DNA from 4 places in the Oceanobacillus caeni genome. Region 1 is predicted to be linked to each of the others. Evidence: riboswitches for the same ligand, from Rfam matches in the RefSeq annotation. Region 1 holds a riboswitch; each other region holds the start of a gene.
The links. A riboswitch is a leader RNA that binds a small molecule or an ion and turns the genes downstream of it on or off. The one in region 1 is predicted to bind thiamine pyrophosphate.
Positions count from the first base shown of each region.

Region 2: another riboswitch for thiamine pyrophosphate. It lies ahead of ACFQ18_RS14380 (YkoF family thiamine/hydroxymethylpyrimidine-binding protein); the one in region 1 lies ahead of thiT (energy-coupled thiamine transporter ThiT).
Region 3: another riboswitch for thiamine pyrophosphate. It lies ahead of ACFQ18_RS10275 (lipoate--protein ligase family protein); the one in region 1 lies ahead of thiT (energy-coupled thiamine transporter ThiT).
Region 4: another riboswitch for thiamine pyrophosphate. It lies ahead of thiW (energy coupling factor transporter S component ThiW); the one in region 1 lies ahead of thiT (energy-coupled thiamine transporter ThiT).

Region 1 is NZ_JBHTKV010000020.1:18,889-26,601, reverse strand. Features, by position in the region: gene ACFQ18_RS13580 (DUF3231 family protein) at 1-49, shown strand, start outside; gene ACFQ18_RS13575 (MFS transporter) at 84-1,301, shown strand; gene ACFQ18_RS13570 (YitT family protein) at 1,385-1,918, opposite strand; gene ACFQ18_RS13565 (YusW family protein) at 2,198-2,746, shown strand; gene ACFQ18_RS13560 (DUF485 domain-containing protein) at 2,969-3,301, shown strand; gene ACFQ18_RS13555 (solute symporter family protein) at 3,301-4,830, shown strand; gene thiT (energy-coupled thiamine transporter ThiT) at 4,903-5,499, opposite strand; TPP riboswitch at 5,595-5,693, opposite strand; gene ACFQ18_RS13545 (hypothetical protein) at 5,951-6,253, opposite strand; gene ACFQ18_RS13540 (HD-GYP domain-containing protein) at 6,373-7,557, opposite strand; gene ACFQ18_RS13535 (GGDEF domain-containing protein) at 7,640-7,713, opposite strand, start outside.
Region 2 is NZ_JBHTKV010000024.1:15,082-22,794, forward strand. Features, by position in the region: gene ACFQ18_RS14365 (energy-coupling factor transporter transmembrane component T family protein) at 1-131, opposite strand, end outside; gene ACFQ18_RS14370 (energy-coupling factor transporter ATPase) at 131-1,705, opposite strand; gene ACFQ18_RS14375 (ECF transporter S component) at 1,686-2,291, opposite strand; gene ACFQ18_RS14380 (YkoF family thiamine/hydroxymethylpyrimidine-binding protein) at 2,304-2,894, opposite strand; TPP riboswitch at 2,981-3,082, opposite strand; gene helD (RNA polymerase recycling motor HelD) at 3,175-5,487, opposite strand; gene ACFQ18_RS14390 (SLAP domain-containing protein) at 5,640-6,071, opposite strand; gene ACFQ18_RS14395 (exonuclease SbcCD subunit D) at 6,428-7,618, shown strand; gene ACFQ18_RS14400 (AAA family ATPase) at 7,640-7,713, shown strand, end outside.
Region 3 is NZ_JBHTKV010000012.1:39,847-47,559, reverse strand. Features, by position in the region: gene lipA (lipoyl synthase) at 17-952, opposite strand; gene ACFQ18_RS10275 (lipoate--protein ligase family protein) at 945-1,790, opposite strand; TPP riboswitch at 1,876-1,984, opposite strand; gene trpA (tryptophan synthase subunit alpha) at 2,048-2,839, opposite strand; gene trpB (tryptophan synthase subunit beta) at 2,841-4,037, opposite strand; gene ACFQ18_RS10260 (phosphoribosylanthranilate isomerase) at 4,015-4,653, opposite strand; gene trpC (indole-3-glycerol phosphate synthase TrpC) at 4,657-5,442, opposite strand; gene trpD (anthranilate phosphoribosyltransferase) at 5,443-6,468, opposite strand; gene ACFQ18_RS10245 (anthranilate synthase component II) at 6,465-7,046, opposite strand; gene trpE (anthranilate synthase component I) at 7,027-7,713, opposite strand, start outside.
Region 4 is NZ_JBHTKV010000005.1:73,015-80,727, forward strand. Features, by position in the region: gene ACFQ18_RS05690 (low molecular weight protein arginine phosphatase) at 1-333, opposite strand, end outside; gene ACFQ18_RS05695 (manganese efflux pump MntP) at 593-1,147, opposite strand; gene ACFQ18_RS05700 (L-threonylcarbamoyladenylate synthase) at 1,235-2,266, opposite strand; gene ACFQ18_RS05705 (hypothetical protein) at 2,547-2,951, opposite strand; gene spoIIR (stage II sporulation protein R) at 3,027-3,641, opposite strand; TPP riboswitch at 3,801-3,915, shown strand; gene thiW (energy coupling factor transporter S component ThiW) at 4,035-4,520, shown strand; gene tenA (thiaminase II) at 4,558-5,238, shown strand; gene thiD (bifunctional hydroxymethylpyrimidine kinase/phosphomethylpyrimidine kinase) at 5,238-6,044, shown strand; gene thiM (hydroxyethylthiazole kinase) at 6,041-6,814, shown strand; gene thiE (thiamine phosphate synthase) at 6,820-7,443, shown strand; gene prmC (peptide chain release factor N(5)-glutamine methyltransferase) at 7,490-7,713, opposite strand, start outside.

The sequences.
Region 1 (7,713 bases):
ATCTAAACAAAAAGGCTGGATTGTTTCTCCACCCATTAATGTAAAGTAGGAGTGTACAGGCTTTGAAAAAGAAAAATAAAGGGATGGTCATCGCTGCCATCGGATCCGTTCCACTTATGATGACATTGGGAAATTCGATGCTCATTCCGATACTCCCAAAAATGAAATCATCATTGGATCTTACTCAGTTACAAGTAAGCTTAACGATAACGGTTTTTTCTATTGCTGCTGCTATCTTTATCCCAATTGTAGGGTATTTGTCTGATCGTTTTTCACGGAAGATGGTTATTATTCCTTCATTGCTGTTATTTGGTGGAGGAGCGTTATTAGCTGGTTTAGGAGCAGCCGTTTTTTCCAATTCTTATATTTGGGTTATTTTAGGAAGAATATTACAAGGAATCGGTGCGGCTGGAACTGCACCAATTGCTATGGCTTTAATTGGGGATTTATTCAGAGGGGGAGAGCGTAGTAGAGTACTCGGAATATTTGAGGCATCGAATGGTTTAGGAAAAGTGTTATCGCCGATTCTCGGTTCTTTATTGGCTCTCATTATTTGGTATTCAGTATTTTTTGCCTTTCCTGTGATTAGTCTTATCTCTATTTTATTGGTTTGGATATTTATTAAGGAAAAACGAAATTTCCAAGCGCCTCCCCCTTTTAAAAAATATGTAAAAGGGCTTTTAAGTGTCTTTAAACATGAAGGCAGATGGCTATTCACAATCTATTTAGCTGGTGGAACTTGTCTATTTACGCTTTTCGGAATCCTTTTTTATTTATCGGATATCCTTGAAACAAAATACAATATTAATGGAGTTCCAAAGGGCCTTATTCTTGCAATTCCGCTTCTAGTAATGGTTTGTACATCCTATATCACAGGTAGTAAAATTGGAAAAAACTTAGAAAAGATGAAGTGGCTTTCGGTTTTAGGTTTATTTCTGATGACGCTATCTTATAGTTCTCTTGTATTATTTGAAAAGCTTATTCCTTTTCTTATTGTCCTTGCCATTAGCAGTATTGGCGCAGGACTTGTCCTACCATGTGTCAACAGTCTCATTACGGGTGCAGTCGGAAAAGAACGCAGAGGCTTTGTCTCCTCTTTATATGGTTCTGTTCGTTTTATAGGTGTAGCACTTGGGCCACCCGTTTTTACCCGTTTAATGGATTGGTCACGAACGGGAATGTTTCTTTCCATAGCTGCTTTTACCCTACTTGTAGCCTTGTTAGTACTATTGTTAGTCCATGTTAAAGGGAAAGACGGGAAAGAAAAGAAAAAAAGTAATATTCGATACAAATACACGTAAGTTCATGGCTTCTTTCGCCATCCAAGTGTATAGGTCTTTTGAAAAGATATTTCACAAATCATATCCACCACCTTGGTTGAAATCTATTGGCTAATCAATGCAAGAAAGATTAATTTCCAATCGATTATCAACGCTACAAATAGAAAAATAAAGAAATTAAGGAAAAAGAGCGGTCTACCAGGTAAAATTCTTTTTTTGACGGAGATAATTATTGCGATGACACCGACACCACCATTCGAAACACCTTGACGCATTAATATTCCGATTCCCGTACCTAAAAAAACGGAACCAAATAAAAGATCCAAAAGTAAGCTTCGATTTTTCACGAAAATAATTTGTTCAAAAAAATCAACAGATAAAGATGTCACCGTAATGGAAAGAAGCGTCCACAATGCGAATCTTTTTCCTAAATATTTAACACCTAAAAATAATAAAGAAGCATTCACTATCCATAGTGCTAGTCCCATTCCAATGTGAAACAAATAACCCAAGAGAACAGTAATCCCACCAGCCCCACCAGAAGGAATGGAATGGGGGAACAAAAATACCCCCATTCCCAGCCCTTGAATAGCTCCCCCTGCTACAACTAAGCCGAATTTTAACATAAATGAATTCAATAAAAATCCTCCTTACAAATAGGGCTGCATTCTATTCAATAGACGGACAACCTATCTTATTGTATTCAAAAGTAAAAAGAAACATGCTTAACGATGGTATGAGTGGCGGAAGACGTAAGAAAAGCGTTCAAATCGCAACTCATCGAAAAGAACGGATTTTATCTACCCCTCCAACCTGATCCCTACAACACCCAACATGTAATCTAAACCTTTATGGTTAATTTTTGATTAAATGGGAAGATTATTAAATAAATTAAGGTAAAAATAGGAGGCAAAAATATGAAACGAATTTTATTTCTAGCTTCAATATTTATTTTAGCTTTAACTTTAGTAGCATGTGGTGGCAATAACAATGATAATAATGATACGACCACCAATCAGGGAGCCGATGTAACAAACAACGAAAATCAAGATACCAATGAAGCTGATGATAAAGCCGGCAACGATACCAATGACACAGCAACTAACAATAACAATGGGACCGAAGACATGCGGGCTAAAATGGATGAATTGAATTATGATGATTTCGAGTTATCTGTCAAATATGACGGGGATAAAGAATATGAAGCAAGCCTAGAAAAAAATCAAGACGGTAGTGTTGAAGCGGATTTAGAAGATGAAATTAATGGAGTTGATATTCACGGTCAAGAGGCATTTGACGAGGTTTATCCAAAAGTTAAAGAGCTAACGATTGAACAGAATACGAATAAAGACGATGCTATTCAACAAGCATTAGATGCATTTTCCCTAGAGTCAAATTACAAGGAAATAGAATTAGAAATTAAATTTAAAGATGGCACGAAAATAGAATTCAAGGATAACAAATAATCACTAAAAAACAGGCAAACTACAAAGGTTGCCTGTTTTTTAGTGGTTTGTTTTTCTTAGGGAGGAAGAACCCCTGGTACGTTTTCTTTATCATAATTTAAATGAATCATTCATAAATCATAAGTGTGGCAGCAAAATAGTAAGCGTTTTCTAAACAAGAGGGGTGAGTTAGTATTTTTTAATGCGAACGCTGTAAGGATATTAAATAAAGGGGGGTATTAGATGGCTGATTTACACAAAAATAATAAAGTGGATTATGAAAGTATCGTAGAAAGTGAGCAATTTAAGCATTTTATGAAAGATAAAAGAAGGTTTACGGTACCAATGACTGTTTTCTTTCTCATCTTTTACTTTTTGCTTCCTATATGTACGTCTTACACCACCTTCTTAAATACACCGGCATTTGGGGATATTTCGTGGGTCTGGATATTTGCGGTTGCCCAATTTGTGATGACTTGGGTGTTATGTACGATTTATGTGAGAAAGGCAAACTCCTTTGATGAAAAAGTTGAAGCTATTATTCACGACCAAATTAATAAAGGAGGTAAAGCCTAATGGATCCAATCGTTGTCATCCTTTTCATTGCTATCGTTATTCTAACTTTGGTAATCACGTATTTTGCCGCGAAGAACACCAAATCAACTGGTGACTTCTACACAGCTGGTGGGGGATTAACTGGCTGGCAAAATGGATTAGCCATTGCCGGTGACTACCTATCAGCTGCATCTTTCCTTGGAATAGCTGGGGCGATTGCGTTAAACGGTTTTGATGGATTCTTTTACAGTATTGGATTTTTAATTGCTTATTTAGTTGTTTTATTTTTAGTAGCGGAGCCATTGCGTAATCTTGGGAAATATACACTTGCTGATATGATTCATTCACGATTTGATTCGAAAAAGGTAAGAGGTGCGGCTGCACTAAGTACGATTACAATCGTTCTGTTTTATATGATTGCACAGCTTGTAGGAGCGGGTGCACTCATTCAGTTATTATTTCATATTGATTATTGGATTGCTGTTTTAATTGTTGGTGTTATGATGACCATTTATGTGCTTTTTGGTGGAATGATTGCCACTAGCTGGGTGCAGATTACGAAGGCTGTTCTTTTAATGGCGGGAATGGTTATTATGGCATTTCTTGTTCTTTGGAAATTTGATTTTAATATAGCTGCCATGTTTACTGAGGTGAAAACTGCTACAAGCCATGGCGCTGCTTATTTAGAACCGGGATTAAAATATGATGATCCATTAGGAACGATTTCCTTAATGATTGCGCTTGTTCTCGGTACAGCCGGTTTACCACATATTTTGATGCGTTTCTTTACGGTAAAAGATGCGAAAACAGCTAGAAGTTCAGTTATTACAGCTACCTGGACGATTGGTATCTTTTATATTCTTACGTTATTTCTAGGCTTTGGAGCGGCCATATACGTTGGTCAAAATGAAATACTTGCAGCTAATTCGGGTGGGAACATGGCGGCACCGCTACTTGCAGAGGCGTTGGGAGGTAATATTTTATTCGCCTTCATATCTGCTGTTGCGTTTGCTACCATTCTAGCGGTTGTGGCAGGTCTTGTATTATCTGGAGCCTCCGCTTTTGCCCATGATATATATGGTCAAATTATTAAAAAAGGGAAAGCTACGGATAGAGAACAAATGCTAGCTGCACGTTATGCGTCATTAGCAGTTTCGGTGTTATCGATTATTTTAGCCTTAGGTGCGCAAAGCCTTAATGTTGCATTCCTTGTTTCGCTTGCTTTCTGTATCGCAGCAAGTGCCAATTTACCTGTCATTCTTTATACGATATATTGGAAGCGGTTTAATACGACTGGTGCGATTTCAGCAGTATTATTCGGTCTAATTTCTGCATTAGTTTTAGTATCGATGAGCCCGAGTGTTTTCTCGCCAGAAGCGGGGGCAGCGTTATTTGTCGGAAATCCAATCTTTCCATTAGAAAATCCAGCACTTGTTAGTGTACCACTAGGCTTTCTCGGAGGTTACCTTGGTACGATTTACTCAAAAGAACAAGATCTCAAACGCTATGCAGAGGTCAAAGTAAAAGCGCATATTGGTAATAGGGAATAGGGGTTATAGGGACAGGTCGAGACCACTGAAAAAAAGGTGCTTTTACAGTAGTCTCGAACCTGTTCCTTTGTCTCACGCTGCTCGTTTACTTCTATTCTCTGTGCTCACAGATGTAACCAGTCTTGATCCTTTCGAAAGCACCAACGCTAATACAATGGAACATGCAATAGCAGAAGAAATATAAGAGATGCCATTCATAATTAAGGAATAAATAACTGGCGCCTGGCCTGCTTCAATTGCATATTCACTGAAGAAAACTATACCTGCAAGGAAATGCCAGAAGTAACGGGCAAATCCACCGACGAAGGTTGCGATAATTATCCAGACAATAGCCTTGCCCATGTTTTTGCTTCTTAAGTTATTTTTAATTGGGTTGATAAATAGTCCTGCAAAACCGACACATGCGAAAGCTACGAAATACTCTATGAACGCTTGTAATGGTGTTAGAATCCATGCTTCCCCAATGGCAATTTGTAATAATCCCCAAAGGAATCCACTGATAATTGCCGCTAAAAATCCTCTGCGAAATGCGATGATGAATATCGGCACCATCGCAAAGGAAATGGAGATGGACGGTCCAATACGGAGTGATGGCAATAAATCGAGCACAAGGGCAAGTGCCGCAAAAATGGCCACCTCAATAAGCGTTTGTAAACCTAATTTTTTCATTAAAAAAAGCCTCCTAATTGTGTTTTTAACGCACCAAAAGGAAGACATAGTTACCTAGTTTACTAGATAGATTTCACATTACGCATAAACAACTAGTAAACTATTCACCACATCCCTACGCTAGAATTAACTAACAGGTTCGAAGGGTAAGAACAATTTGTTCCCTCTCAGCTTTCGCTCCCCTTGTGGTCACGTTATTCGATTTACTCATGATAGTATCATACTTTCTGTCTTTTGAGAAGAGGGAGGTCCGTCACTTGAGCCCCGTCTCTTTATTTCCCCTTTTCCAAAACTTTAAATAATCTAATTATCCAATATAGTATTATCCATGGGAAAATAAACTTGGTAGACCACTCTATTACATGAAGTATTATAAATGAAGTGTTTATGCCGAAAAACGGAAGTATTAACCAAAGTGCAAACAAAACGATGAAAGCAATAATTAAATTTTTCAAGTTAAAAGCCCCTTCTTTAACTTGACTTTTTCTCCATTTACCTCTTGAATGAGACCCAATTCCATTAGCTGCCCGCCAAATTCAATTATATCTACTTTTTCTTTCGGATACTTTTTCTGTAATTTACTTTCGATTTCACCTAATAGTTGCCCATCATTTATCCTTTCAATTGCATCAATACAAATCTCCGGCATTTCAAAAAAATCACCAGAAACAGGTTCCTCCACGATATAATTCTTCCTATCTTTTTGAATGGACAATGGATATAGGGTGATTTGCGATTCTAATGATAATTTCAAGCCTTTCACCACCGTTCTTTAGAAATGAAAATAGGATGCAAATGCACCCTATATCTAAAACTACTTAACCTTTTGGAATGATGAAACACCACCAACATGTTGCTTTAACTTTTTTTAGTTTACGGATTTTCATGGTTGCTACCCTCCTTTAAAGATTGGTCTTTATTATATTTTTTAAAGATTGTCATCCAATCTGGATACACTTGTTTAAAAGTTTCTACTAATTTAGGATCAAATTGCGTTCCTTTGCCATCTATAACACGTTGATAAGCTTCACCAAAAGGAAGTGCTGGTCGATATGACCTTGTAGAAGTCATCGCATCAAAAGCATCTGCAATAGCTGTGATTCTTGCAACAAGAGGTGTTTCCTCTCCTTTAAGTCCATCTGGATACCCCTTGCCATCCCATCTTTCATGGTGATGATAAACTACAGCGATATGATCAGCAATACCTTCTACATCTTTAATTGCTTTCGCCCCCACAACGGGATGAGTTTTAATGATTTCATATTCTTCATCTGTTAGTTTACTAGATTTTGTCAGAATGGAGTCGGGAATATTCACTTTACCGATGTCATGTAAAAGACACGCATAATAAAAATGATTATAATTGGATTCTTTCACTTGTTCGGTTGCTTTTGCTAGACTTATTGCGTATTCTGCTACGCGTTCACTATGACCACGAGTATAAGGGTCTTTTAACTCCAAAGTGGCAATTACTCCTTTAACAATTCCCGCTAATTGTTCATTGTAAGAATCTTTCAGTGCCTGTACATATATTAAAAAACGATGAAGAAGCATATAGGCAATAAAAGCTAATAAGATATTGAGAATAACAGGAAAGAATACGACAGGGTCTTGTATGAATACTCCTACCACTATGTACTTTAAGATAATTCCCAATGTAACTAGATAGAAAAACCGCTTATTGATAAAAATAGGAGAAAATAATATAATCACTACTTCTACTAAATTACCACTACTATATGATTCCTGATTACCAAAGTAATAATAAATATCAGTCACTAAGTTTGTGATTAAATAGGTGATAACGAGAATATATTTTACATTTTCAGGTTTACCCTTTTTAAAGAAATATATGGTAACAGGGATAAGACAGATAATGATGAAATGTTTAACGAAACTTAAATAGTACCAAATCTTATCTGGTAATTCTAATGCCCATGGAAAAAAGGGCAAAAAATTATAATAAAATATATCATATAAAAAGAATACAATATAAAATAACCACATAAATAATAAGGTAGCCCTTTTTTCTTCTTGTAATAATGACGTATTTTTCATCTATTTACCTCACTAACCAACGATGGAGTGGCCGGATGAATGTTGTTCCGATTGACTGTAGGACGATGGGAGTATACTTGACTCATGATGGGCTAACTTCCACAGTATTGGATTTTATTTGATACATTCGTTTATCGGAAATCAATAATAATTCTG
Region 2 (7,713 bases), on a different contig from region 1:
ATAGTAAAGGTTACGAATAGAATAAATATAAAATAGGAAAGTGGTGTAAATACATCAAAAGTAAAACTAAGTAAAATGCCTGGTATTAATACCGCTATTGCCTTTATAGATGGATTAATAGACGAGATCATTAAACAGCACCTTCTTCATGATTGTTTCGGATTCGATAAGGCAAGCGTAATCTTGCTTTTTTCAAAATCTTTTCCTGTTGCCAGAGCTTTTCAGGTTCGCCATTATAGACAATGTTCTGTTTGTGTAATACAATTGCGCGATTTGTTATATCCACAATGTCCATATCATGGGTAACAAAGACAATGGTTGTCCCACTTTCTCTTAGTCGTTCAATCATGTTCATGAATTCCCTTGTTGTTCGAGCATCTTGACCAAACGTTGGCTCATCAAAAAATAAAATATCTGGTGTCTCATCCACCATTGTTGCAACACTTAAACGTCGTTTTTGTCCACCGCTTAAGGAGAAAGGATTACTAAATCGATGTTTTTCTAGGTGAAATTCCCTCATAAGTTTGGTTGCTGTAGAATTTATTTTTTTCTCCGAATATCCATTTAATTTCAAGCCAAATGTTAACTCCTCCAACACGGTGTCCGTAATAAATTGATGTTCTGGATTTTGAAAAACGTATCCCATTCGTTTTCTAAGTTCTTTTTGGTCCCAATGTTCCATTGGTTTATCGAAAAAGTAAATATTTCCTTTAAATGGGGTTAATAATCCAGCCATTAATTGTAGTAGTGTAGACTTACCAGCTCCGTTTTCTCCAATAATTGCGATGAATTCCCCGCTCCGTATGTTTAAATTTATTTCATTCAAAATGATTTGTTTCTTTCGATAGAAACTCATGTCTTTTACAGTTAAAATCACATCTTCTGAAGGGAGGATACGATGGTTGAAGTTGCGAAAGGAATCAGCAGTATTGGAAAATCGTTTTGGTAAAAATACGCCTTCTTGCTCCAATAATGTTTTCTTTTCCATAAAGATAGAATTCACATTTCCATCCGCAATCAGTTCGCCACTTCTTCCCATCACAAGGACTCTGTCTACGATATCTAGCCAATCATCTGCTTGATGCTCAATAATAAGAACGGCTAATTGATGTTTTTCCTGAACACATTTAATTAACTGAATAAACTCAAGACTAGAAACAGGGTCCAAATTTGCTGTAGGCTCATCTAAAATTAACATATTAGGTTCAAGCAGAAGAACAGATGCTAGGGCGATCTTCTGCTTTTGTCCACCTGATAACTCATGAATTTTTCTATTCTGTAACCCATCCATTCCGACTAATTTTAATACCTCCGAGATGCGCCGAGCCATCTCGGAAGGAGGGGTCTTAATGTTTTCCAACGTGAACGCGAGTTCATCTTCTATTGTAATCATACAAAATTGGCTTTCAGGATCCTGAAAAACAATCCCGATTTCCTGATTTAATTCTCCTTTTTTGAAATCACGTATGTTTTTTCCACGATAATAGATTTCACCGGAAGAAACACCTTCAACGGCATCAGGGTACAATCCATTTAAACAAAGGGCGAGGCTGCTTTTCCCAGAACCGCTAGACCCCATAAGAATAGTCGTCTCATTTTTATTCAACGAAAATTGGATTCTATTAATTATTGGTTGGTCTAAGCTTTCATAGTCAAATGAAAAGTTTTCGATAAGAAGTAGAGGTCTACGCTGCTCCTGTTTCACGTCGTTTTTGCAGCTCCTTTCCTAATGCATATCCACGTAGTACATCTGTTTTTGCAAGTTGATCACTTATCCATTTCCCTAGAACCCCTGCAAGGAGTGCTCCGCTGATTACACGCACAACTAATGTAGCAACAAGTAACCATGGTGTTAATGTAATGTTTCCAGCGTAAAATAGGTGCCATACAAAACTAATCAGCGCTGCGGACATACCGGAAAATATTAACACGCGTAATCGATAATCTTTCCATTTTGTCAAAGCAAATGCGAGTTCTGCACCTGCACCTTGGACCGCAGCAGAAAGAATAAGTCCCGGTCCTGCAGTAGTTCCTAGTAACACTTCGGTAATTCCTGCAATTACTTCTGCGGTAAAGGCAACTCCTGGTTTACGCAATATGTAAGCCGCCACGATAGAAACAATAAACCATATTCCAAAAATAATCTCATAACCAAATGGAGCTAGACCAAATGGGGCAAGAATATTTTGGATAACCTGACCAACTAAGAAAAAGGCTAAATATATAATCCCAAATACGACACCTAATATGGACATAAGAACTATTTCTTTTAATTTCCACTGATTTGTCATTTTACAAACTCCTTATGCTTGATTCGTTGGACTATTCGCAGAAAGACTAAATGTCATCGTAACATGAGAAACTTGATCCTGAATAAGTTTAAAAGATTCATATAATGCTTGAAAGAGATTATGCACATCTCCATCCAATCTTGTAGCATAATGGGTAGATATTACTTTAACGTTACGGTGTTTGGATAAATCGATTTGTTCATAGATTTTATCCATATAATCTTCTCTTCCTAACGGATAAAGAGAAAATTTACAACCAGCGACTTGGGAGATGGACTTCACCTTTTCTTCGTTCAACGGGGTATCTGTTTCATCCATGTACACATCGGCATCTGAATCCCCCGGGCAACCAATAGAAAAGGTTCCGTTCATAGCAACATGCTCTCCCGTTTTTGCTGCATGAAGGAAAATGGCCTTTGTTACATCAAAAACATGAACCATTTTCCCCCGAATACATGTGCTCACATCATCTGTATTCTTCCATACTTTTGATGTATCGACCTCTTCCAGTGTTGATAGAATAATATCTACAAACCGGTCACTCATCGGATGTAGACTAAACTGACATCCTGCAATTCTACTTGTCCCACAATAGTTGCTCATAAAATCTCCTCCTAAAATAATAATAAAAAAACTGCACTCCGTATGGGAATGCAGTTTACATGTATGTATTTAAGTTTCATTGAATCATACAGTGAACCGCACTTCCCCACGCTAGTATTATCTAGATCGGGTAATAAGGGTCAGATTTCTCTTCTCAGCCACACACCGTAGCTCCCCTAGTGCTAACTTTCGGATATGCAATTTTTCTTCTATTATGAATAAAACATACTTTATGATTTTTGTAAAGGGCTCATCTGTTGGTAAATAAAAAGGTGGGAGACTATCCCACCTTAAACGTATCGTTATCCGCTTCTTTAATAAACAAGCAAGGTTCCCCTGGTGAGACCATTGTTAAATCATGCATGGCCCTAGTGCATGCTGTATAGAATAACGCTCGCTCAGATTCCCGATTGTATTGATTACTTGATGCATCTGGAATAATAACTGCATCAAATTCAATCCCTTTTGCTAAATAGACAGGAAGTACCAAAATGCCTTTTTCAAAAGAAAAAGTTTCTTCATTAATTGGATATAAATCAATTTCTTTCCGTAGTAATTCATAAATCTGATTTGTTTCCTCCATTGTTTTACAAATTAGTGCGATGGTTTCATGACCATATCTACGTAGTTTTTCAATTTCCAATAACAATGTTTGAACTAAGTTATTTTCAGTTTGAAGCAGGGTAGGTTTTTTTCCTTCCCGTTCAAAAGGTTCAATAATGGAATGACCGGGAGCAAAGTGTTTTGAGAATTCTACAATTTCTTTTGTTGATCGATAACTTTTTGTTAAGGTAATTCGTTCATGGTTACTTTCCACCGCATCCGGGATAAGAGGATTTTCACTTGTCGTATGAGCGTATATTCCCTGGTTAACATCGCCTAGAAGTGTCATTCTCGTATAAGGGAAAATATGTCTTATAAATGCAAATTGGAAAGCAGAATAATCCTGTGCCTCGTCAATAAATAAATGACGTATAGAACGGTCTGCATCGTGTCCAAGAATTTTTCCTTTGAAATATACATATGGTGTAGCATCTTCCCACGTTAAATAGCGCTTGTTTAAATGTTTTACAGTAAATGTAGCGATTGTTTCCCAATTCTTTGGTTTTAGATTTGGTTCCCATTTTTCAAAAAGGTTCCTGTACGTGGCAAGCACATGGACAAACTTCAATCGTTTAATTTGTTTTTTAATTGGGGCAAATGCCCGCTGAATCACTTCTTTACGCAAAAACATTTCTTCTTGAAGCGGGTCATCTTCATCACCATACATATCCTGACTATAAGTGAATGCCTTCTGGTAATCTTCTTTGTCTAATAATTGCATTTCTTCCAAAACCCAGTCTTCAGAAACTTCCTTTTGTTGGATATGACGAATTTCCTTTAAAAGCCATTTAGAAACAAGTTCCAATTTATTTGGAATAGAAATGCTAGAATCAAGTGCATAAAAATATCGAGTAATTTCCTCTTTTGATAGGATAATTTCGTTTCTAAATTTAATGTTTTTAAAAAGAATTCCAGTATGGTTTAAATAAGAAATATAGGAATCAATCATCTGTTTAAAATATAAGCTTGATTTATAGTCCATATTTATAACTCGTATATCGTTTTTATCCTTATGTCGTTCTGTAAGGGTGTACTCGATTTGTTCAAAAGGAGATTCAATTTCAATGTTTTTTTCAATCCTTTTTCTTAAAAATTGTAAGAAGGTAGATTGGCCAATATTTGTCTCTCCTAATTCCGGAAGTACATTGATGATATAACTTGAGAATAGTGGATTTGGTGAAAGAAGGAGAAGGTCATTTGCATTTAACTCTTCACGAAAACGATACATTAAATAGGCTACGCGCTGTAATGCGGCTGACGTTTTTCCACTTCCAGCCACTCCTTGCACAATTAAAAGATTACTCCGTTCGTTACGAATAATTTTATTTTGTTCCTTTTGGATCGTTGCAACGATGCTTTGCATTTTTGTGTTAGCATTATTACCAAGAGCATGCTGAAGTAGGGTATCTCCGATTGTGAGGCCGGTGTCAAACATACCTTTCATCTGACCTTGCCTAATAATATATTGCCTTTTTAATGTTATTTCACCATTTATGGTATCTTCCGTCGATTCATATTGAGCAGGTCCTGGAGCGTAGTCATAATACATGCTTGATATAGGTGCACGCCAATCATATACGAGAAAATTCTCATCCTTTTCATCCATCAGAGAAGCCTTACCAATGTAGATTTTTTCCTCTTCCTTTGTCTGGTTTTCCTTAAAGTCAATTCTGCCAAAATAAGGTGAGTCTTGTAACGAATCTAATGTTTTTCTCTCATGATCTATATTTCCATGTGACCGTTCACGTTCAGCTAAAAATTCAGCTTGCTGTTTTAAACTAGCTTGTGTTTCAATTATATCGTCTGGTTCGTCTAGGTTTACCGTAACATCATCCCAAAAATCCTTTCTAAGATCGATAATACTCTCTCTTAGACCCGAGGCTTTCTCCTTCAGTGCTATTTTTTTCTTTTTAATAACCTGAATGACGTCTTCCAATCTCTGCCTTTCAGCTAATTCATCTTTTATTTGATTTTCCGATTCCTTATTCATTTCAATCAACCCCGTTCAAAAGCGATATAATATATTCTTATTGTTATTAAAAGACATTTATAATATGAGTCGAAAAAAACGTTCATTATTTTATCCCACCTCAAGCTTCTGGGGAAACAAAGAAGGTAGGTGGGAGATCAATTGTCCGTATACTATCTATCAGTGGTGGATGAAGGAAATCCTCCACTGATGGAAGTCTTATTTATTAGTATTACCCCATTTGAAGGAATTTCTTTTTTTAATATTTGTTGTTTAGGAAAAATAAATGTCCAAGGTATACTTGTTTCTTTTTCAATAACTAATCTAGGAATGGTGAAGATATGCCCGGCAATTAATTCACCATTTGCATGATACTGAATCGTGTCATGGTGAAAAGTGAAATCCGAATTGGAGGTATTATGAACGAGAACCGTTACTAGTAATTCCCCTTTATGATTGATTGCATGTCCCAAAGTGGTAAATTGTATTTTTTCTTCCTTTGAAAGATTCTCTTTTACCCTTATAAATTCCTGCTTTATTTTTTCTCTGTCTTTATTTGCTATCGTTTTGTCCCAAGCCGCTTCAAATTGTAATGTCTGAGTCACGATGATAACCTCCAATTGTATTTAAACGTATACCCATATCATACAGGATTAAACGGGAATTCCAAAATAGCTAAACTCATCCTAGCATTTTTAAAACCAGGCTATACTAATCTAATTTCAATTTGAAAAATGGTATAATAGAACGAAGGATTTATAGTTTATCCCACCTCAAGCTTCTGGGGAAGGAGTAGGTGGCAGATCAACTGCCTGAAAAGATCCGATAAGTGTGACTAACCATCAGTAGGGGATGAAGGAAAAACCCTACTGATAGAAGTCTTCTATATTAATGAAAATATAAAACTAAAAAAATGAATGAAATATATGTTAAATGAGAATAGAAGGGAGCATGGATAATAATGAAGTTTTTTCATACGGCAGATTGGCATCTTGGAAAATTAGTTCAAGGGGTGTATATGACGGATGATCAGCGTTTTGTATTAAAGCAATTCGTTGAAGCGGTAGAAGAGGAAAAGCCCGATGTGGTTATCATTGCAGGTGACTTATATGATCGTGCTGTACCTCCAACTGAAGCTGTCCATTTATTGGATGAAGTTCTTGAAACGATTGTAATAAAGCTTAATACCCCTGTCCTTGCTGTTGCGGGTAATCATGATAGTCCAGGTAGATTGAATTTCGGCAGTAGTATCATGAAGGAAAAAGGATTTCATATCATTGGTAACTATACAAACGACTTTACTCCAGTTGTTTTGAATGATGAGCATGGGGAGGTACATTTCCATCTTGTTCCATATTGTGACCCAAGTGTCGTACGAAGAATTCTTGAGGACGATGAAATACGAAGTCATGATGATGCTACAAAGAAAACGATTGAAAAAATAAACGAACAATTAAATACAAATGTACGTCATGTGTATGTTGGACATGCTTTTGTTACGCCATTTGGAGAAGAACAAGAGAATACAAGTGAATCAGAAAGACCGCTATCTATAGGTGGTGCGGAATATGTAGATGCTCACCATTTTAAAGCTTTTCATTATACAGCTTTAGGCCACTTACACCAAGCGCACTACGTAATGGATGAAACGGTTCGTTATTCCGGATCGATTTTAAAATATTCGATTTCAGAAGAAAATCATAAAAAAGGCTTCTTAGTGGTTGATATGGATAAAGATGGGAACGTAAGTCTTGATAAGCGTCTTTTAACTCCAAGAAGGGATATTCGTACGGTGGAAGCAACGATGGAAGATTTACTAAAACATCCGGTGAATGAAGATTATGTATTCGTACGTTTACTAGACACAGCTCCGGTATTATCCCCAATGGAAAAAGTACGCTCCGTTTATCCGAATGCGATGCACGTAGAAAGAAAGAATGTCTCTTCTGGACTCTTTCCAAATGAAGAAAGGGAATATGTCGATCGTAGTAGTTTGAGTGACTTTGATCTATTTCAAGCTTTCTATAAGGAAGTAAAAGGACAAGAACCTTCAGAGGAAACGGAAAAACTATTTAAAGAAGTGTTAGACGAAATGTTAAAAGCGGATAGTGAAAGCCAAACGGTCAAAAAGAGAGAGCCAATTAGAAACTAATGGAAAGAGGTTAGTCATACAATGAAACCACTAAAGTTAACGATGACGGCTTTTGGCCCTTATAAATATAGTGAAACCATCGATTTTACAGAATT
Region 3 (7,713 bases), on a different contig from region 1:
GCCTCTTCATTTTTAACTAAAAGATCTGCTTTTCTTCTTGATTTTCAATGCCCTTCATATATTTAATTCGATTTTGCTTGGAGGAATTACTAACTTGTTCATCCGCATGATAGGAAGAACGAACAAGTGGGCCGGATTCACAATGTTTAAATCCTTTTTCAAGTGCAATTTCTTTTAATTCGGCAAATTCATCTGGATGATAATAGCGTTCCACATTTAAATGTTTTTTGGTTGGTTGTAGGTATTGACCGATTGTCATAATATCCACGTCATGTGCTCGTAAATCATCCATTGCTTCGATGATTTCCTCTTTGGTTTCACCTAAACCTACCATTATACTAGATTTGGTTGGTATGTCTGGTGCAATCTCCTTCACACGCTGTAATAACTGTAAGGAACGATCATACTTGGCAATAGCGCGAACTTTCTTTGTTAATCTGCGAACGGTTTCTATATTATGATTAAAAATATCCGGCTTACTATCCATTAAGGTATGTAGGCTCTCATAATCACCTTTCATATCGGAAGGTAATACCTCAATCGTACAGCCAGGATTTGCGTTTCGAATGGCACGAACGGTGTTGGCAAATACAGCGGCGCCTCCATCATCTAAATCGTCTCGAGCTACAGCGGTTACAACGACGTGCTTTAATCCCATTATTTTAACAGAATCTGCAACCCGCTTCGGTTCTCCTAAATCTAATCCACTAGGTAGACCGGTTTTGACCGCACAGAACCTACAACCGCGTGTGCAGGTATCACCTAAGATCATAAATGTTGCTGTTTGTCTTTCACTCCAACATTCATGAATATTCGGGCATCTTGCTTCCTCACAAACAGTGTTTAGACTTTTCTCACGCATTAACTTCTTTAATCCAGTATAGGACTTATTCGTGTTTAATTTAATCTTTAACCATTCAGGTTTACGGAGATATTCCTCTTGTTTAGACACTTTTAATAGACTCCTTTAGTAATCGATGATAATTCCAATCCTCTGAACGATATTTAGTCTCTGCTAGATGATGTACTTCTTCCCATTGTTGTTTTGATAATTCAAAAGGACGGAAAGTAACGTTTAATCCATGTTGAAATCCTTGATAGAATGCATCCTTCACTTCGTCAAATGATTTCTGTTTATTTGTTAGTTGGTCGATAGTGATAGCTTTGCTTTGGAAAGCATCACGTCTACGTTGTTTTATTTTTTCAGATGGGAAACGGAATAAATCATAGAGCATCTTGATATCGAGACTCATTGGTATGGACCCATGCTGCAGTAGAACACCCTTCTTCCTTGTTTGCGCATTACCTGATAACTTTTTCCCATCTACTACCATTTCGTAAAATGCGGCCTTTTCAAAACATACAGCTGTCTTTTCTTTCATGGCGCTTCTATCGGGCATGGCATAATCAACCGTGATTCCTAGATTCTTGAAACCTTCATAAAGCCCTTTTGATAGGACGTGGTAGGCTTCTTTAATAGAGGTTGGAATTTCTGGGTGATCCTCTGAAACTACAATACTGTAAGTCAATTCATTATCATGTAGTACAGCGCTTCCTCCGGTTAGACGACGAACAAATTGGCAATGATAGCTATTTACATTGTCGAAATGGATTGATTTATGTACTTTTTGAAACTGACCAGCCGATAAAGTAGGATGTGACCAACCGTAAAAGCGTAATGTTGGCGGAATTTTACCCTCACTATGCCAGTTTAATAGGGATTCATCCATTGCCATATTAACTGCTGCATCCTGATGCCCACTGTCTAAAAAGAACCATTCTTCTTGCAAAAATTACCCCTCCTCTTAAATCAAAAAGACTGCACTCCAAAAAAGAGTGCAGTCTTTTGTACAATAGATGTATCTTACATCTAAAATCCTTTTGGCTGCACTTCCCCACGCTAGTATTATCCATATCGGGTTCAAAGGGTTTAAGCAATAGGGTATTGCTATTCTCAGCGACAAAGGCTCCCCTAGTGATTATTATATTACAAATTCATCATACCAATTGGTAAATCCTGGGTAAAGTAAATTGCTTTCTTAAAATGTTATGCATGAATACTAGTTTGAATGCTTCCTTGGATTAAATTTTTCACTTCGTTGTTTTTTCCTTGGTGTAAGAGGTCAACAATTTTACTACCAACGATAACCCCATCACAGTGAGAACTTAACTCATGCGCTTGTTCCACAGTAGATACACCAAATCCTGCTAATACAGGAACGGTACTATATTTCTTTAGGTTTTCTAAATAGCTTTTTACATTGTCGCCATGGGAACTTCTAGCGCCCGTAGTCCCCATTACGGCTACAGCATAAAGGAAACCTTCTGATTTACTTGCGATTTCTTTTAATCGTTCCTCTGGACTAGTCATAGCAGCAAGGCGAATAAATGCTATTTTCTCATTTTTTAAGTGGGTTGCAATCGGGCCTTCTTCTTCCATTGGGACATCTGGGATAATGATACCGTCTACCCCAGAATCCGCACAGTCCTTAGCAAACTGTTCCATTCCATAACGATAGATTGGGTTTACGTAGGTCATTAAAATAATCGGAATGGAGCGGTCTACCTTCGTTGACTTCAGAAATTCTAAAATGGATGCTAATGATGTACCATTAGCTAAAGCACGAATTCCAGCTTCTTGTATGGTTGGACCATCAGCGATTGGATCGGAAAAAGGAATGCCTAATTCAATGGCGGAAGCTCCACTTTCCTGTAAAAAGTTAATACGTTCTTCTAATAGATCTAATCCGCCATCACCAGCCATGATATAAGGAACAAACAAATTTTGGTTGGCTGCCTGTTTTTGTTGTAATGCCTGTTCTAGTTTTTGTCTCCCCATCTTATTCTGCCTCCAATCTAGCTTTTACTTGTTCCACGTCTTTGTCCCCACGACCAGAAAGACAGATTACTAGTGTTTCTTTAGAAGTCATTTCTTTTGCTAGTTTCATTGCAAGTGCAACAGCATGAGAGCTTTCTAAAGCTGGGATAATACCTTCTGTTTTCGATAAGAATTGAAATGCCTCTAGTGCTTCCTCGTCTGTAATTGGTTTGTATGTTGCTCGTTTTGTAACGTGTAAATGGCTGTGTTCTGGTCCGATTCCTGGATAATCCAATCCTGCTGAAATAGAGAAGGCTTCTTTTACTTGCCCGTTTTCATCCTGTAATAGATGAGACAACGTACCGTGAAAGATTCCAAGTTTTCCTTTGGTTAAAGATGCGGCGTGATCCTTTGTCTCGACACCTAAACCTGCAGCTTCTGCTCCATATAATTTTACTTCTTCGTCTTCAATAAATGGGTGAAACATGCCGATGGAATTACTTCCACCACCAACACAGGCTACGACAGCGTCAGGTAACTTCCCAGTTTGTTCGATGATTTGGAGCTTTGTTTCCTTACCTATAACGGATTGAAGGTCACGAACCATTTTAGGGAATGGGTGTGGTCCAACGGCCGATCCAAGAATATAGTGCGTATCATTCACATGACTAGCCCAATAACGTAGGGCTTCATTGGTTGCATCTTTCAATGTTGAGCTTCCCTGAGAGACACTACGCACCTCGGCACCTAATAGTTCCATACGAAATACATTAAGCTTCTGGCGTTTCATGTCTTCAGCACCCATGAATACGATACAATCAAGACCTAGAAGAGCACAAACGGTAGCAGTTGCCACTCCATGTTGCCCAGCACCGGTCTCTGCAACCACTTTTTTCTTACCCATTCTTATAGTTAGTAACGCCTGACCAATTGTGTTATTGATTTTATGCGCCCCAGTATGATTAAGGTCTTCCCGTTTTAAAAAGATTTTTGGACCACCTAGTTGTTTGGATAATTGTTCCGCGTAGTATAATGGTGTTTCTCTTCCTATATATTGTTTTAAATAGTAATCCAGTTCCTCTGTAAAGGAAGGATCAACCATAGCTTCCTCGTAAGCTTTTTCTAATTCTATTAATGCGGGCATTAATAATTCTGGTACAAACTGTCCTCCAAATTCTCCGTATCTTCCTTTATTATCAGGCATGGTGTACGTTGTCAATGTTCTCATCCTTTCTTGTTTGTTTAGCTATTTGGATAAATTGCTTTATTTTTTTATGATCCTTCACGCCATCTGTTTCAACGCCACTAGATACATCGACGCCTGCTGGGTTAATTGTAGTAATAGCTTCTCGAACGTTTTCAGTGTTTAGTCCACCTGCAAGCAGAATTTTACTGGAATCAATCGTAAGTTGATGAACTAATTCCCAATCAAATGTCTTTCCGTTTCCGCCTCGGTATTTACCTTTAGGACTATCTAATAGGTAAAAATCACAAGGATAATCAGAAATCGTAGAGACAGTTTCGGGTTCCATGGCAAAGGCCTTAATGACTTTATAAGGAATCCTTCGGGCGATATCAGGTGTTTCATCCCCATGTAATTGGATATAATCTAATCCAACCGTTTCGGCGATTTCTATCATTTTATCAATGGATTCATTTACGAATACGCCAACTTTTTTCACGTGATCTGGAATGGTTTCAGCAATTTTGGTAGCTTCTTCCGGTTCTATCTTCCGCTTACTTTTGGCAAAAACGAAGCCAATTAAATTTGCCCCATTTTCTACGGCAACCTCAGCAGCTGCTTTGGTCTGAATACCACATATCTTAACGAGCATGAATCATTTAGCTCCTTTCAATAGAAGGGGAACCTTTAATTCTCGGAAGGCCTCATCGATATCATCCGCTAGCATAAGTGTTTCTCCGACTAAAATTACCTTTGCACCAGCATCTCTAGCACGAATGACATCTTGCTGTGTTTTCATGCCACTTTCGCTGATTAGGATAGTGTCAGGATTTGTTACCATGGATGCTAGTTTTTCTGTAGTAGCTATATTAACGTCAAATGTCTTTAAGTTTCGGTTATTAATCCCGATAATCTCGGGATTTAATTTCAAGGCACGTTCCATTTCTTCTTCATTATGCACTTCAACGAGAATCTCCAAATCTAGGTTCTTTGCATAGTGATAAAGTTTTTCTAAATTTGTATCATCAAGTGCAGCGACAATTAGAAGGATAATATTCGCACCTGCTGCTTTAGCGCGGTCAATTTGAATCGAATCGATTATAAAGTCCTTACACAAAATAGGTAGGTTAACTGCCTTCCTTACTTCACGTAGATCCTCCATCGTTCCATTAAAAAATGCTGGATCGGTTAAAACAGAAATAGCTGAAGCTCCGGATGCTTCGTATTGTTTTGCTTGTTGAACAGGGTTTACCTCCATCTTAATGTTTCCCTTAGAAGGGGAGGACCGTTTAATTTCTGAGATGATACACATGGAATGAGATGATTGAACTTTTTCTTTTAATGAAATAGTAGAATCATAATCAATTGGTTCAAACGTTTGATTGAAATACTGTTTTATTTCCGTTTCTTTTTCTTTTAGGATTTTATCTAGAATAGTCAATTAATACACCCCGCTTGGAATTTTCTTACTATACTCGATTAGTTTTTCTAATTTCTCTAAAGCAGCTCCTGATTCAATACTTTCTCTTGCTAGTTCAATACCATCTTGGATTGTTTCGGCTTTTCCGTTTGTAAAAATACCGAGTCCTGCATTGAGAAGGATCGTGTCATAATAAGCACCTTTTTTTCCTTGTAACACACTTAATAAAATGTCTGCATTTTGTTTAGCGTCTCCACCCATGATTTCCTCTTTCGTATAGGTTGGTAATCCAACACTCTCAGGAGTTAAGGTGAGTTCTTCTATATGACCTTCATTTAAGAATATAAGGTTGTTTTTCCCGGATAATGTCGCTTCATCTACGTTTCCAGCGCCATTAATAACAACAGCGCGACGGCGTCCTAATTTTTTCAACGACTCGGCAAGAACGGGTAATAAGGCTTTGTTGTATACACCTAAGAGCTGCGTATCTAATGGAATTGGATTGGTTAATGGGCCAATGATATTAAAAACAGTTCGGATACCTAAGTCTTTTCGCACTTTCGTAAATGGTCTTAATGCTCCATGGACATTTGGTGCAAATAGAAATGCAATTTTATTCTCATGGAGTAATTCCTCCACATGGTCCTTGGATAAGCTTAGGGAGACACCTAATGCTTCTAAAACGTCCGCACTTCCAGATTTACTTGTAATACTCCGGTTTCCGTGCTTAGCAACCGTAATTCCAGCACCAGCTAGAACAAAAGCAGATGTGGTACTTATATTGAAGCTGAACGATTTGTCACCACCTGTCCCGCAATTATCTATGGCATCAGGGATTGGTGTGGTATGAAATGTTGACTTGGACCGAATAACTTCTACAATACCTGCAATCTCTTCCGCGGTTTCTCCTTTACTGTGTAAAGCCGTTAAAAGTGCGGCAATTTCTGAATAGGTAACGGTATCGGTTAAACAATATTCTGTTACTTCTTTCATTTCATCAAATGTTAAATCTACTCGGTTAATTAACTTTTCTAAATAGCTTTTCATTGAATACGCTCCTTTCTTATTTCCTTTAAAAAGTTTAGAATCATTGTTTTCCCTGTTGTCGTACCAATAGATTCAGGATGAAATTGTACGCCAAAAACAGGATATTCTTTATGTGCAATCGCCATTATCTCATCGTCTTCCATAGAGGCAGAAACCACCTCTAATTCAGCTGGAAGTTCATTAGAAACGTAGGAATGATATCGCATGACCTCTAAAGGATCAGGTAGTTGGTTAAAAATACCTTTTCCATTGTGGGTGATTAGCGATGTTTTTCCATGTTTTATTTCTTTTGCCTGTCTTAATGAACCACCAAAGGCTTCCGTGATTGCCTGATGACCTAAACAAATGCCGAGAATAGGAATCTGTTTGTAAAAGTGTTGGATAATTTCTATGCAATTCCCAGCTTGTTTAGGTAAACCTGGGCCAGGAGAAATGACAATAGCCTCAGGATTCATCTTCTCAATCTCATTTACTGTAATGACATCATTTCTAACCACGTTTACTTCGACATCAGCTTCACAAAAATACTGGTATAAGTTATAAGTAAAGGAATCATAGTTATCCATTAACAAAATCATACTTATCTACCTCCATTAAGGATCTGGCTTTATTTAATGTTTCTTCATATTCCGTTTCCGGGTTCGAGTCAAATACGATTCCTGCCCCAGCTTGAAGGTAAGCCTTGTTGTCTTTTACAATAAGCGAACGAATGGCAAGTGCTATATTAATGTCATGATTAAAGTTGATAAAGCCGATACCACCTGCATATGCCCCGCGTTTTTTCTCTTCTAATTCGTTAATAATTTGCATGGCGCGGATTTTAGGTGCTCCAGAAACGGTGCCTGCCGGTAAACATGAAATCAATGCATCGATACTAGAATAATTTGCTTTCAATTTTCCTTTCACTTCAGAAACAATGTGCATGACATGTTGGTATTTTTCGATGGTCATATAAGTAGGTATCGAAATTGTACCCGTTTCACAGACGCGCCCAAGATCATTTCGGCTCAAGTCTACCAACATTTTGTGTTCCGCAATTTCCTTTTCATCCTCAAGTAGTTCTTTCATTAATGCCAAATCTTCTTGAGCTGTTTTCCCACGTACCCTTGTTCCAGCTATGGGGTTTGTTATAATTTCGTCACCTTGTGTTTGCACAAGGCTTTCTGGTGAAGCACCTAAGAGTAGGTAGTCCTTAAAGTCAATGTAAAACATATAGGGGGACGGATTTGCTTCTCTTAATTTTTG
Region 4 (7,713 bases), on a different contig from region 1:
TCTTTTATCGGAATCAAGTACAAATTCCTTTAGCGTATAATACTTTTCTTGTTGATTTGGAAAATCCATAATCAAAGATTGTTTATGCTGTGAGGTCATTGTTAACACAACATCCGCCCATGTTAACAATGGTATTGTCACTGGTTGAGACTTATGATCTATATCAATATTATGTTCTTTTAATACTTGAACTGTCTTATCATTTGCTCGCTGATTATAACCCGCAAAGATGCCTGCTGATTGCACCTCGACTTCTGGCAGTTTATTTTTTAATAGGGCTTCTGCCATCGGACTACGACATGTATTTCCCGTACATACAAATAAAATTTTCATAATGGTACCTCCATTTTGTTCTCCTTTTCACAATCTCATAATTCAAATATATCACATTCTAATCCAACATTGTTCAAATTTTTGTCAAAAACCTAACTAAAGGCGCTTTCAAAAAAAGGATAAAAAGAACCGAGCTCGGACACGGGCGATAGTAATAGATTTTCCATTATTTCCTATTGAAAAAACATCGAATGTCATTTTTACGAGACCTTTTGAACACCCTCTAAAGAGAAAAGGACCCTTGCCTTAACAAGAATCCTTAACCTATTAATAAATTCAAACCAAACCCACATAAAATACTTCCACCAAGTATTTCACTATATATTCCCAAAAATCCGTGCACTTTTCGTCCTAAAAGGAGCCCAATCCAGGTAAGTAACATACTTATAACACCAAAAGTGATGATAACAATCGCAGTTTTGGCACCGTACATTCCTAAACCTAAACCAACTGAAAAACTATCCAAGCTCACGGTAAAAGCAATTGCTAATAACCCAAATCCTTTAGGGTCTAACATTTGCTTAGAGTCATGAATAAAGGCATTAATGATCATCTGAATCCCAATTCCTAGTAACAACACACCCCCAGCTAGTACTGCAAAGTTTCCAATCGCACCAGATATAAATTTTCCTAAAATAATTCCGATTAATGGCATCATGATGTGGAATACTCCAATTGCTAGTCCGACTAAAGCAATTCGTTTTAGTCGCAACTTTTGCATTCCCAATCCAAGACTTACCGAGAAAGCATCCATTCCTAAAGCAAATGCCATAAAAAGAAAGGAAATTATTTCTTCTATGTAGGATCCAGTCATAAATTAACCCCCTAGAGCATGCTTGTAAACTATATGCATGTCCTAGGGGGAATATGAGTGGATGGTATATGAAGTTATATTCTCTTATCAAATTCCTTCTACTATATATTCTGTTGCTGCCTTTTGTAATCGATTCATGACCGCCTGACCAACCCCTGAATCGGAAAAAGCTTCACAAATGATAAGGTCAACATCACCCTGTTTATATTTACGTAATCCATCATATAGATGAGTAGCAATTTCATGGATGTTATCCCCAAGTGGATAGCTATCTTCAACTTCAAGTTTTGCAGATGTTTGTGAACTAGCGAGCACTCCTATTTTTTTCCCTTTTTCACGCTCATCATTAATTAACTGTTGAATTTTTTCCACAGATCCTTTGACTAACCACATAGGTACTTCTGGGGAATAGTGGCGATACTTCATTCCCGGTGCTTTTGGCTTTTCGTTTTTATTCGCAAGGGATGGGTCCACTATTACCGTTCCGACTACTTCTTCTAATTGCTCTTTCGTCACTCCACCTGGTCTAAGGATAATGGGGATAACTTGTGTACAGTCGAGGACAGTAGATTCTACCCCTACACCAGTCGCACCGCCATCTAATAATCCGGATATTTTACCTTGCAAATCTTCCCATACGTGATCCGCTAATGTCGGACTAGGTTTTCCCGAAACATTGGCACTAGGTGCTGCAATTGGGATATCACATGTTTTCAATAACTCCCTAGCAACAGGGTGATCCGGAATTCGAACTCCTACTGTGGATAATCCTGCCGTGACATTTTCCGCACATGTCCCATTTGTTGGTAAAATATATGTTATTGGACCTGGTGAAAAAAGATCCATTAACTTTTCAGCATATGGTGGAATATTATCCACAAGTCTTTTTAATTGTTCCTTTGTCGCAACATGTGCAATTAGTGGATTATCCTGTGGACGGCCTTTCGCTGTAAAAATCTTTGCTACCGCATTTTCGTTCGTCGCATCCGCACCAAGACCATATACGGTTTCAGTAGGGAAAGCCACTGTTTCACCCGATCTTAGTAGCGCCGCAGCCTCCTCTATTGCATCCTTATCCATTGACTCGTTTATCGTTACATTCCATCGTTTTGTTTCCATATCACTAGTTCCCTCTTTTCTCTATTTCTATATTTTAGAGGAATGAGGGAAAATAATAAAGCATGAAGAAATTATCCACAAGGGCTTTCCCATCATTTAAACTCTTTTCACTTACATTTGTCGTTTTATACACATATATGTCGAATTGCCAACAGTTTTCTAACAAGTTATGCACAAGAGCTTGTGGATTGTGTGCATATGTTTTTAAAATTTTCCATACAATTCGGTCCGTTCTTCCTATAAAGTTGACTTCCATCAGTGGACAACCCCATCTTCATTATTAAGAAACGTTATATGTCCACCAACTTCCTTTTTTAAGTGGATATTTGTCCACAAAACTCGCATCTTTTTGTGGATGGAATTGCAGCGCTTCCAATAATATATCCACAACTGGTTGATGACTGTGTACATAAACACTTTTTGCTTTCAAAGACTTTGCGATTGTTAAAATAGATTCCAGTAATACTGGTAATTTATTTGCTTCGGTTCTTGTAATATATAATTGTTTTAACCAATAAGCATCTTTTTCATCCATTTCATCTAAAATAAAACAACCTTCAATTTTGGAATTAATTTTTACCACGAATCCCTTTTCCACTAAACTATTCCTATCTAGATTTTCATTCCGCTTAAAAAAGTCCTCTAACATCACATCTGAAACTTCATTTGCCGGTATAATATGCATGTTCGTCACCCCTTCTATTAAATGTAATAGATTGATTCTTTCTGTTTCTATCATCCTATGCACGAAATAGAGGAACTATGACCATCCTAACCATTCAAATAAGAAAAATTTTACTTCCTTTTCTTCTTCTTCCTGCTCTTCTTCTAATTCCAATTCTTCTGCCTCTTCTGCATCCGCTGCAGACACACTCGTTCCAAATGAGAAGTCTAGGAAGCATAGCGGTGGAAATAATACGCACCACCAGTTATCCCCTTTCCCTTCTCCAATGGTAATTAAAATTGCTTCATATTTTCCCGCAGGATATAAGTAAGAATCATAGAGTTTTGTTGGGAATTCTACATTTTTGCCATATTCAACCGTGAATTCATTTTCAAATCCTTCTTCTTCTATTACGTTGGCTACAATTTCTTCCACTTCCGGCAATCTATTTTGAATTAATTGACGTGCTTCTTCAATATCTGTCATATATTCAACCCAGCTAGATACTTCTTTGTTTACTTCATCCCTAACTTTACGTTTTAATTCTTGATCCTTATCGTCATCACTATTTGCTAAAATACGAAGACGAATCGCTTCATCTGGAATCACTTGATACTCCTGATCTATTCCTTTCCCTTGACTAGTACCTGTGTTTGGAAAAGTAAAAAATAATATAATAAATATAAATGCGGTAAATAATAATTTTTTCATCTTTATTTTCCTCCCCTGTTCTCTTAATTCTATTATGGACAGGAGGGAAGTATTTTAAACTAGTAATCTACTATTTATTTTTAATCTTTGATCTAATCAAGTGACAATAGCAACTTTCTTTGTTATGGTTAGTTTGTAAGTGCTTCATTTAATATAAAGATTTACTACTAGGGGTGCCCAAAAGGTGTGGGCTGAGAGGGAAGCGAATACACTTCCTGACTCTTATGAACCTGATCTGGATAATACCAGCGGAGGGAAGTAGTCGGACGTTTCCATTTCAATCTGTCCACCTATTTCAGCTTATCAAGCCAGGTTCAATAAGAATCTGGCTTTTTTGGTGGGTAAAAATGGATATACGCTTTTACTACCTCTAGTAATCTAGGGAGGTATGGGATGAATCGAACACGTTTATTAACTACAATGGCTGTGCTTATCGCAATGGGAACATTCACAGCTCAGCTTGTCTGGTTTCCAGCAGGTATTGCGAGAGCATATCCTGTCCAGCATGCAATTAATATTGTTGCAGCTGTGACACTTGGACCGGGGCCAGCAGTGATTATCGCTTTTATGATTAGTCTGCTTCGTAATTTGCTCGGCCTTGGAACATTATTAGCTTTTCCAGGAAGCATGATTGGTGCATTTTTGGCAGCTTACTTTTATAGAATGTCGGGGAAAAATGCATTGGCCGCTCTTGGAGAAAGTATCGGCAGCGGAGTTATTGGCGCACTCTTCGCTGTGCCATTTGCCTATATCTTTATGGGAAATTCAGTTGGTGCTCTAGCGTTTGTACCGCCATTTATTGTAAGCAGTACAACAGGAGCAATCATCGGTGTGTTTATCGTATCACGAATGAAGATTAAAAATATAATACGAATTTAACTATGAAACTACTAACAAAAGCAAGGAGGCTTTTTCAATGACTTTCACAGACGAATTAAGAAAAGAAAACGACGATATTTATCAACTTATTTTTAATCACCCTTTTGTTCAAGGGATAGGAAAAGGGGAACTTCCTAAACAAGCGGTTGAACATTATATTAAAGCTGATTTTGAATTTTTAAATGCATTTGTACAGGTGTATAGTATCGCACTCTCCAAATCTACAAACCGAGAGGATATGGCATATTTTCATGAGCAAATTCAGTTTACACTGTATGATGAAGTCCAGCCACATCTAAACTTCTCAGATTATATAGGAGTTCGTTTTGAAGATCTCCAAGGTCACCCACTCCCACCATCAGGAGATCATTATATTAAGCATATGCTCTACCATGCTAATATGGGGAGTTTAGGTGAAACCTTAAGTGCATTATTGCCTTGTCCTTGGACGTATTTGGAAATTGGACAGGAATTAATAAAAAAATATCAGCCAACGAAGGACCACCCTTTCTATAAATGGATTCACTTTTACGCAGAATCCGGTCACGAGACAGAGCAAATGCGGAAACGATTAGACGCTTTTGCAGCTAATGCTTCCACGGAAGAGAAGTTACGGATGAAGGATGCCTTTCGCAAAAGCTGTCAACTTGAATTAGCATTTTGGGAAATGTCTTATACATGTGAGGAATGGCCTAGTAACAAGGCGGTGACACAATAATGGAAAAAGTTGCAACAGCGCTCACAATCGCTGGAACAGACCCTAGTGGTGGAGCTGGAATCCAGGCAGATTTAAAAACATTCCAAGAAGTACAAAGCTACGGCATGTCTGTCATCACATCTGTCGTAGCCCAAAATACAACAGGAGTACAAGCAATTCACCACGTACCATTAGAAATGATTGAACAACAACTAGATGCTGTTATTTCGGATATACCAATCCTTGCATTTAAGACAGGAATGATTGCAAACATAGATATGATGAAAGTAATTGCGGAAAAAATCCCACAAATCCGCGCCCCATATGTAATGGATCCCGTTATGGTTGCAACAAGTGGAGATGCTTTAATTGAAGCGGAGGCTCGTGACTTTTTACGCGAGCGCCTTTTACCTTTCACATCACTTGTGACACCGAATATTCCAGAAGCGGAATTTTTGACAGGGGAAAAGATTGATTCAACGGATGATATGAAGCAAGCTGCAGTAGTATTAGTGGAGAGGTTTGGTGCCGGGGCCGCTTTAGTCAAAGGTGGGCATATGGAGGGAGAAGCAACAGATTTTCTTTATGATGGTTCAAGCCTTCACACATTTTCATCGGAGAGAATTGACACGAAGAATACGCACGGAACGGGTTGTACGTATTCAGCTGCGATTACTGCCTATTTAAGTCAGGGATTAAATTTATATGAAGCGGTAAAGGCTGGAAAACATTTTGTCACAGCAGCAATTGCCGACTCCTTTACCTTAGGTTCTGGTCATGGACCGACGAATCACTGGGCAATTAGGAAGGAGAAAGTGAAGCAATGAATCCAGTTATCATTCAAAACATTCGAGAAAAAACACCACTCATTCATCATTTGACAAATCAAGTTGTCATGAATTTTACTGCGAATGGCCTATTAGCATTTGGCGGAGCACCTATCATGGCAAAATCCGAAGTAGAAGCATATGACATGGCTCAAGCTTCAGATGGGGTTCTCATCAATATTGGAACGATTACAGAAGCGGAAGTAAAAGCAATGATCCTCGCTGGTAAAGCTGCGAATGAAAAAGGAATCCCAGTCGTGCTTGATCCAGTTGGTGTTGCCGCAACAGCCTTTCGAACAGACATTGTGAAGCAAATCTTAGCCGAAGTACAGCCAACGGTGATTAAAGGAAATGCGGGAGAACTTGCCAATCTTGCTCACATTCCTTGGCAATCAAAAGGGGTTGAATCAATCGGTGATGGAAATACGGAGGAGATTGCGCAAAAGGTTGCTGAGATGTATCGCACAGCCGCTATTGTTACAGGAAAGATTGATACCATCTGTAATGGGAATCAAATCATTCAAAATGAAACAGGGCATGCATTTTTAACGAAAGTAACAGGTGCTGGTTGTTTACTCGGTTCCATCATCACAGCTTGTCTAACAACAAATCATCCGACTCTAGAACAAGCATTAACAGCCGTACAATTTTATGGATTAGCAGCGGAATACGCTGCTTCTCGTCCGGATGTTCATGGTCCTGGAACCTTCTTACCAAATTTTATCGATGCTCTTTCATTAGAACCGGAAGACCTAGAAAGGAGAGCATAAATAAAATGCCAGATTCCATCAAGAAAAGTTTACGGAAATATTTTATCATGGGCAGTCAGAATTGCACGAGAAATCCGGTTGAAATACTAGAAGCTGCAGTTGAAGCTGGGATTACCGCCTTTCAATTTCGTGAGAAAGGAGAAGGTTCTCTAAAAGGCGAAGCTAAAATTGAGTTAGGTAAACAGTTACGAGCTGTTTGCCATAAAGCAGGCATTCCGTTTATCGTCAATGACGATGTAGAGCTTGTAGACTTGTTGGATGCGGATGGGATTCATGTTGGACAAGATGATCAATCTGCTCAGGATTTAAGAAGGGTTTTTCCTAATAAATGGATTGGCCTTTCTGTCTCTAACGCAAATGAACTTGAAAACAGTCCGCTTGCTTATGTAGACTACATAGGCGCGGGGCCTATTTTTCACACATCAACCAAAACAGACGCTAAAGCCGCTGTTGGGTTGAAGTGGATTTCCACATTAAGAAGAGAGTTTCCAAGTCTTCCAATCGTCGGAATTGGTGGAATTACTACAGAAAACGCCGCTTCTGTCATGGAGGCAGGGGCTGACGGTGTGTCCATTATTACCGCGATTACAAGAGCAGAAAATATAGAACGGGCAGTTAAATTATTATAATGTAGAGGGTGGCAAACCTAACTTGGTTTGCCACCCCTTTTTTCATTTATAGGCACGCAGATACGATACGATCTTTTCCGTTGATGTCTTGTATGGTTTGTATCTTACTTTCAGGAAAGTTTGTTTGAATTAATTGATGTACAGCAGTACTCTGTGCATGCCCTATCTCAAAAACCATCCTTTTCAGATTAGGAATTTGCCTAGCTTGTTCAATGATGGTTCGATAAGCTGCAAGTCCTTCCTCTTCAGCAAATAATGCTAGGGATGGGT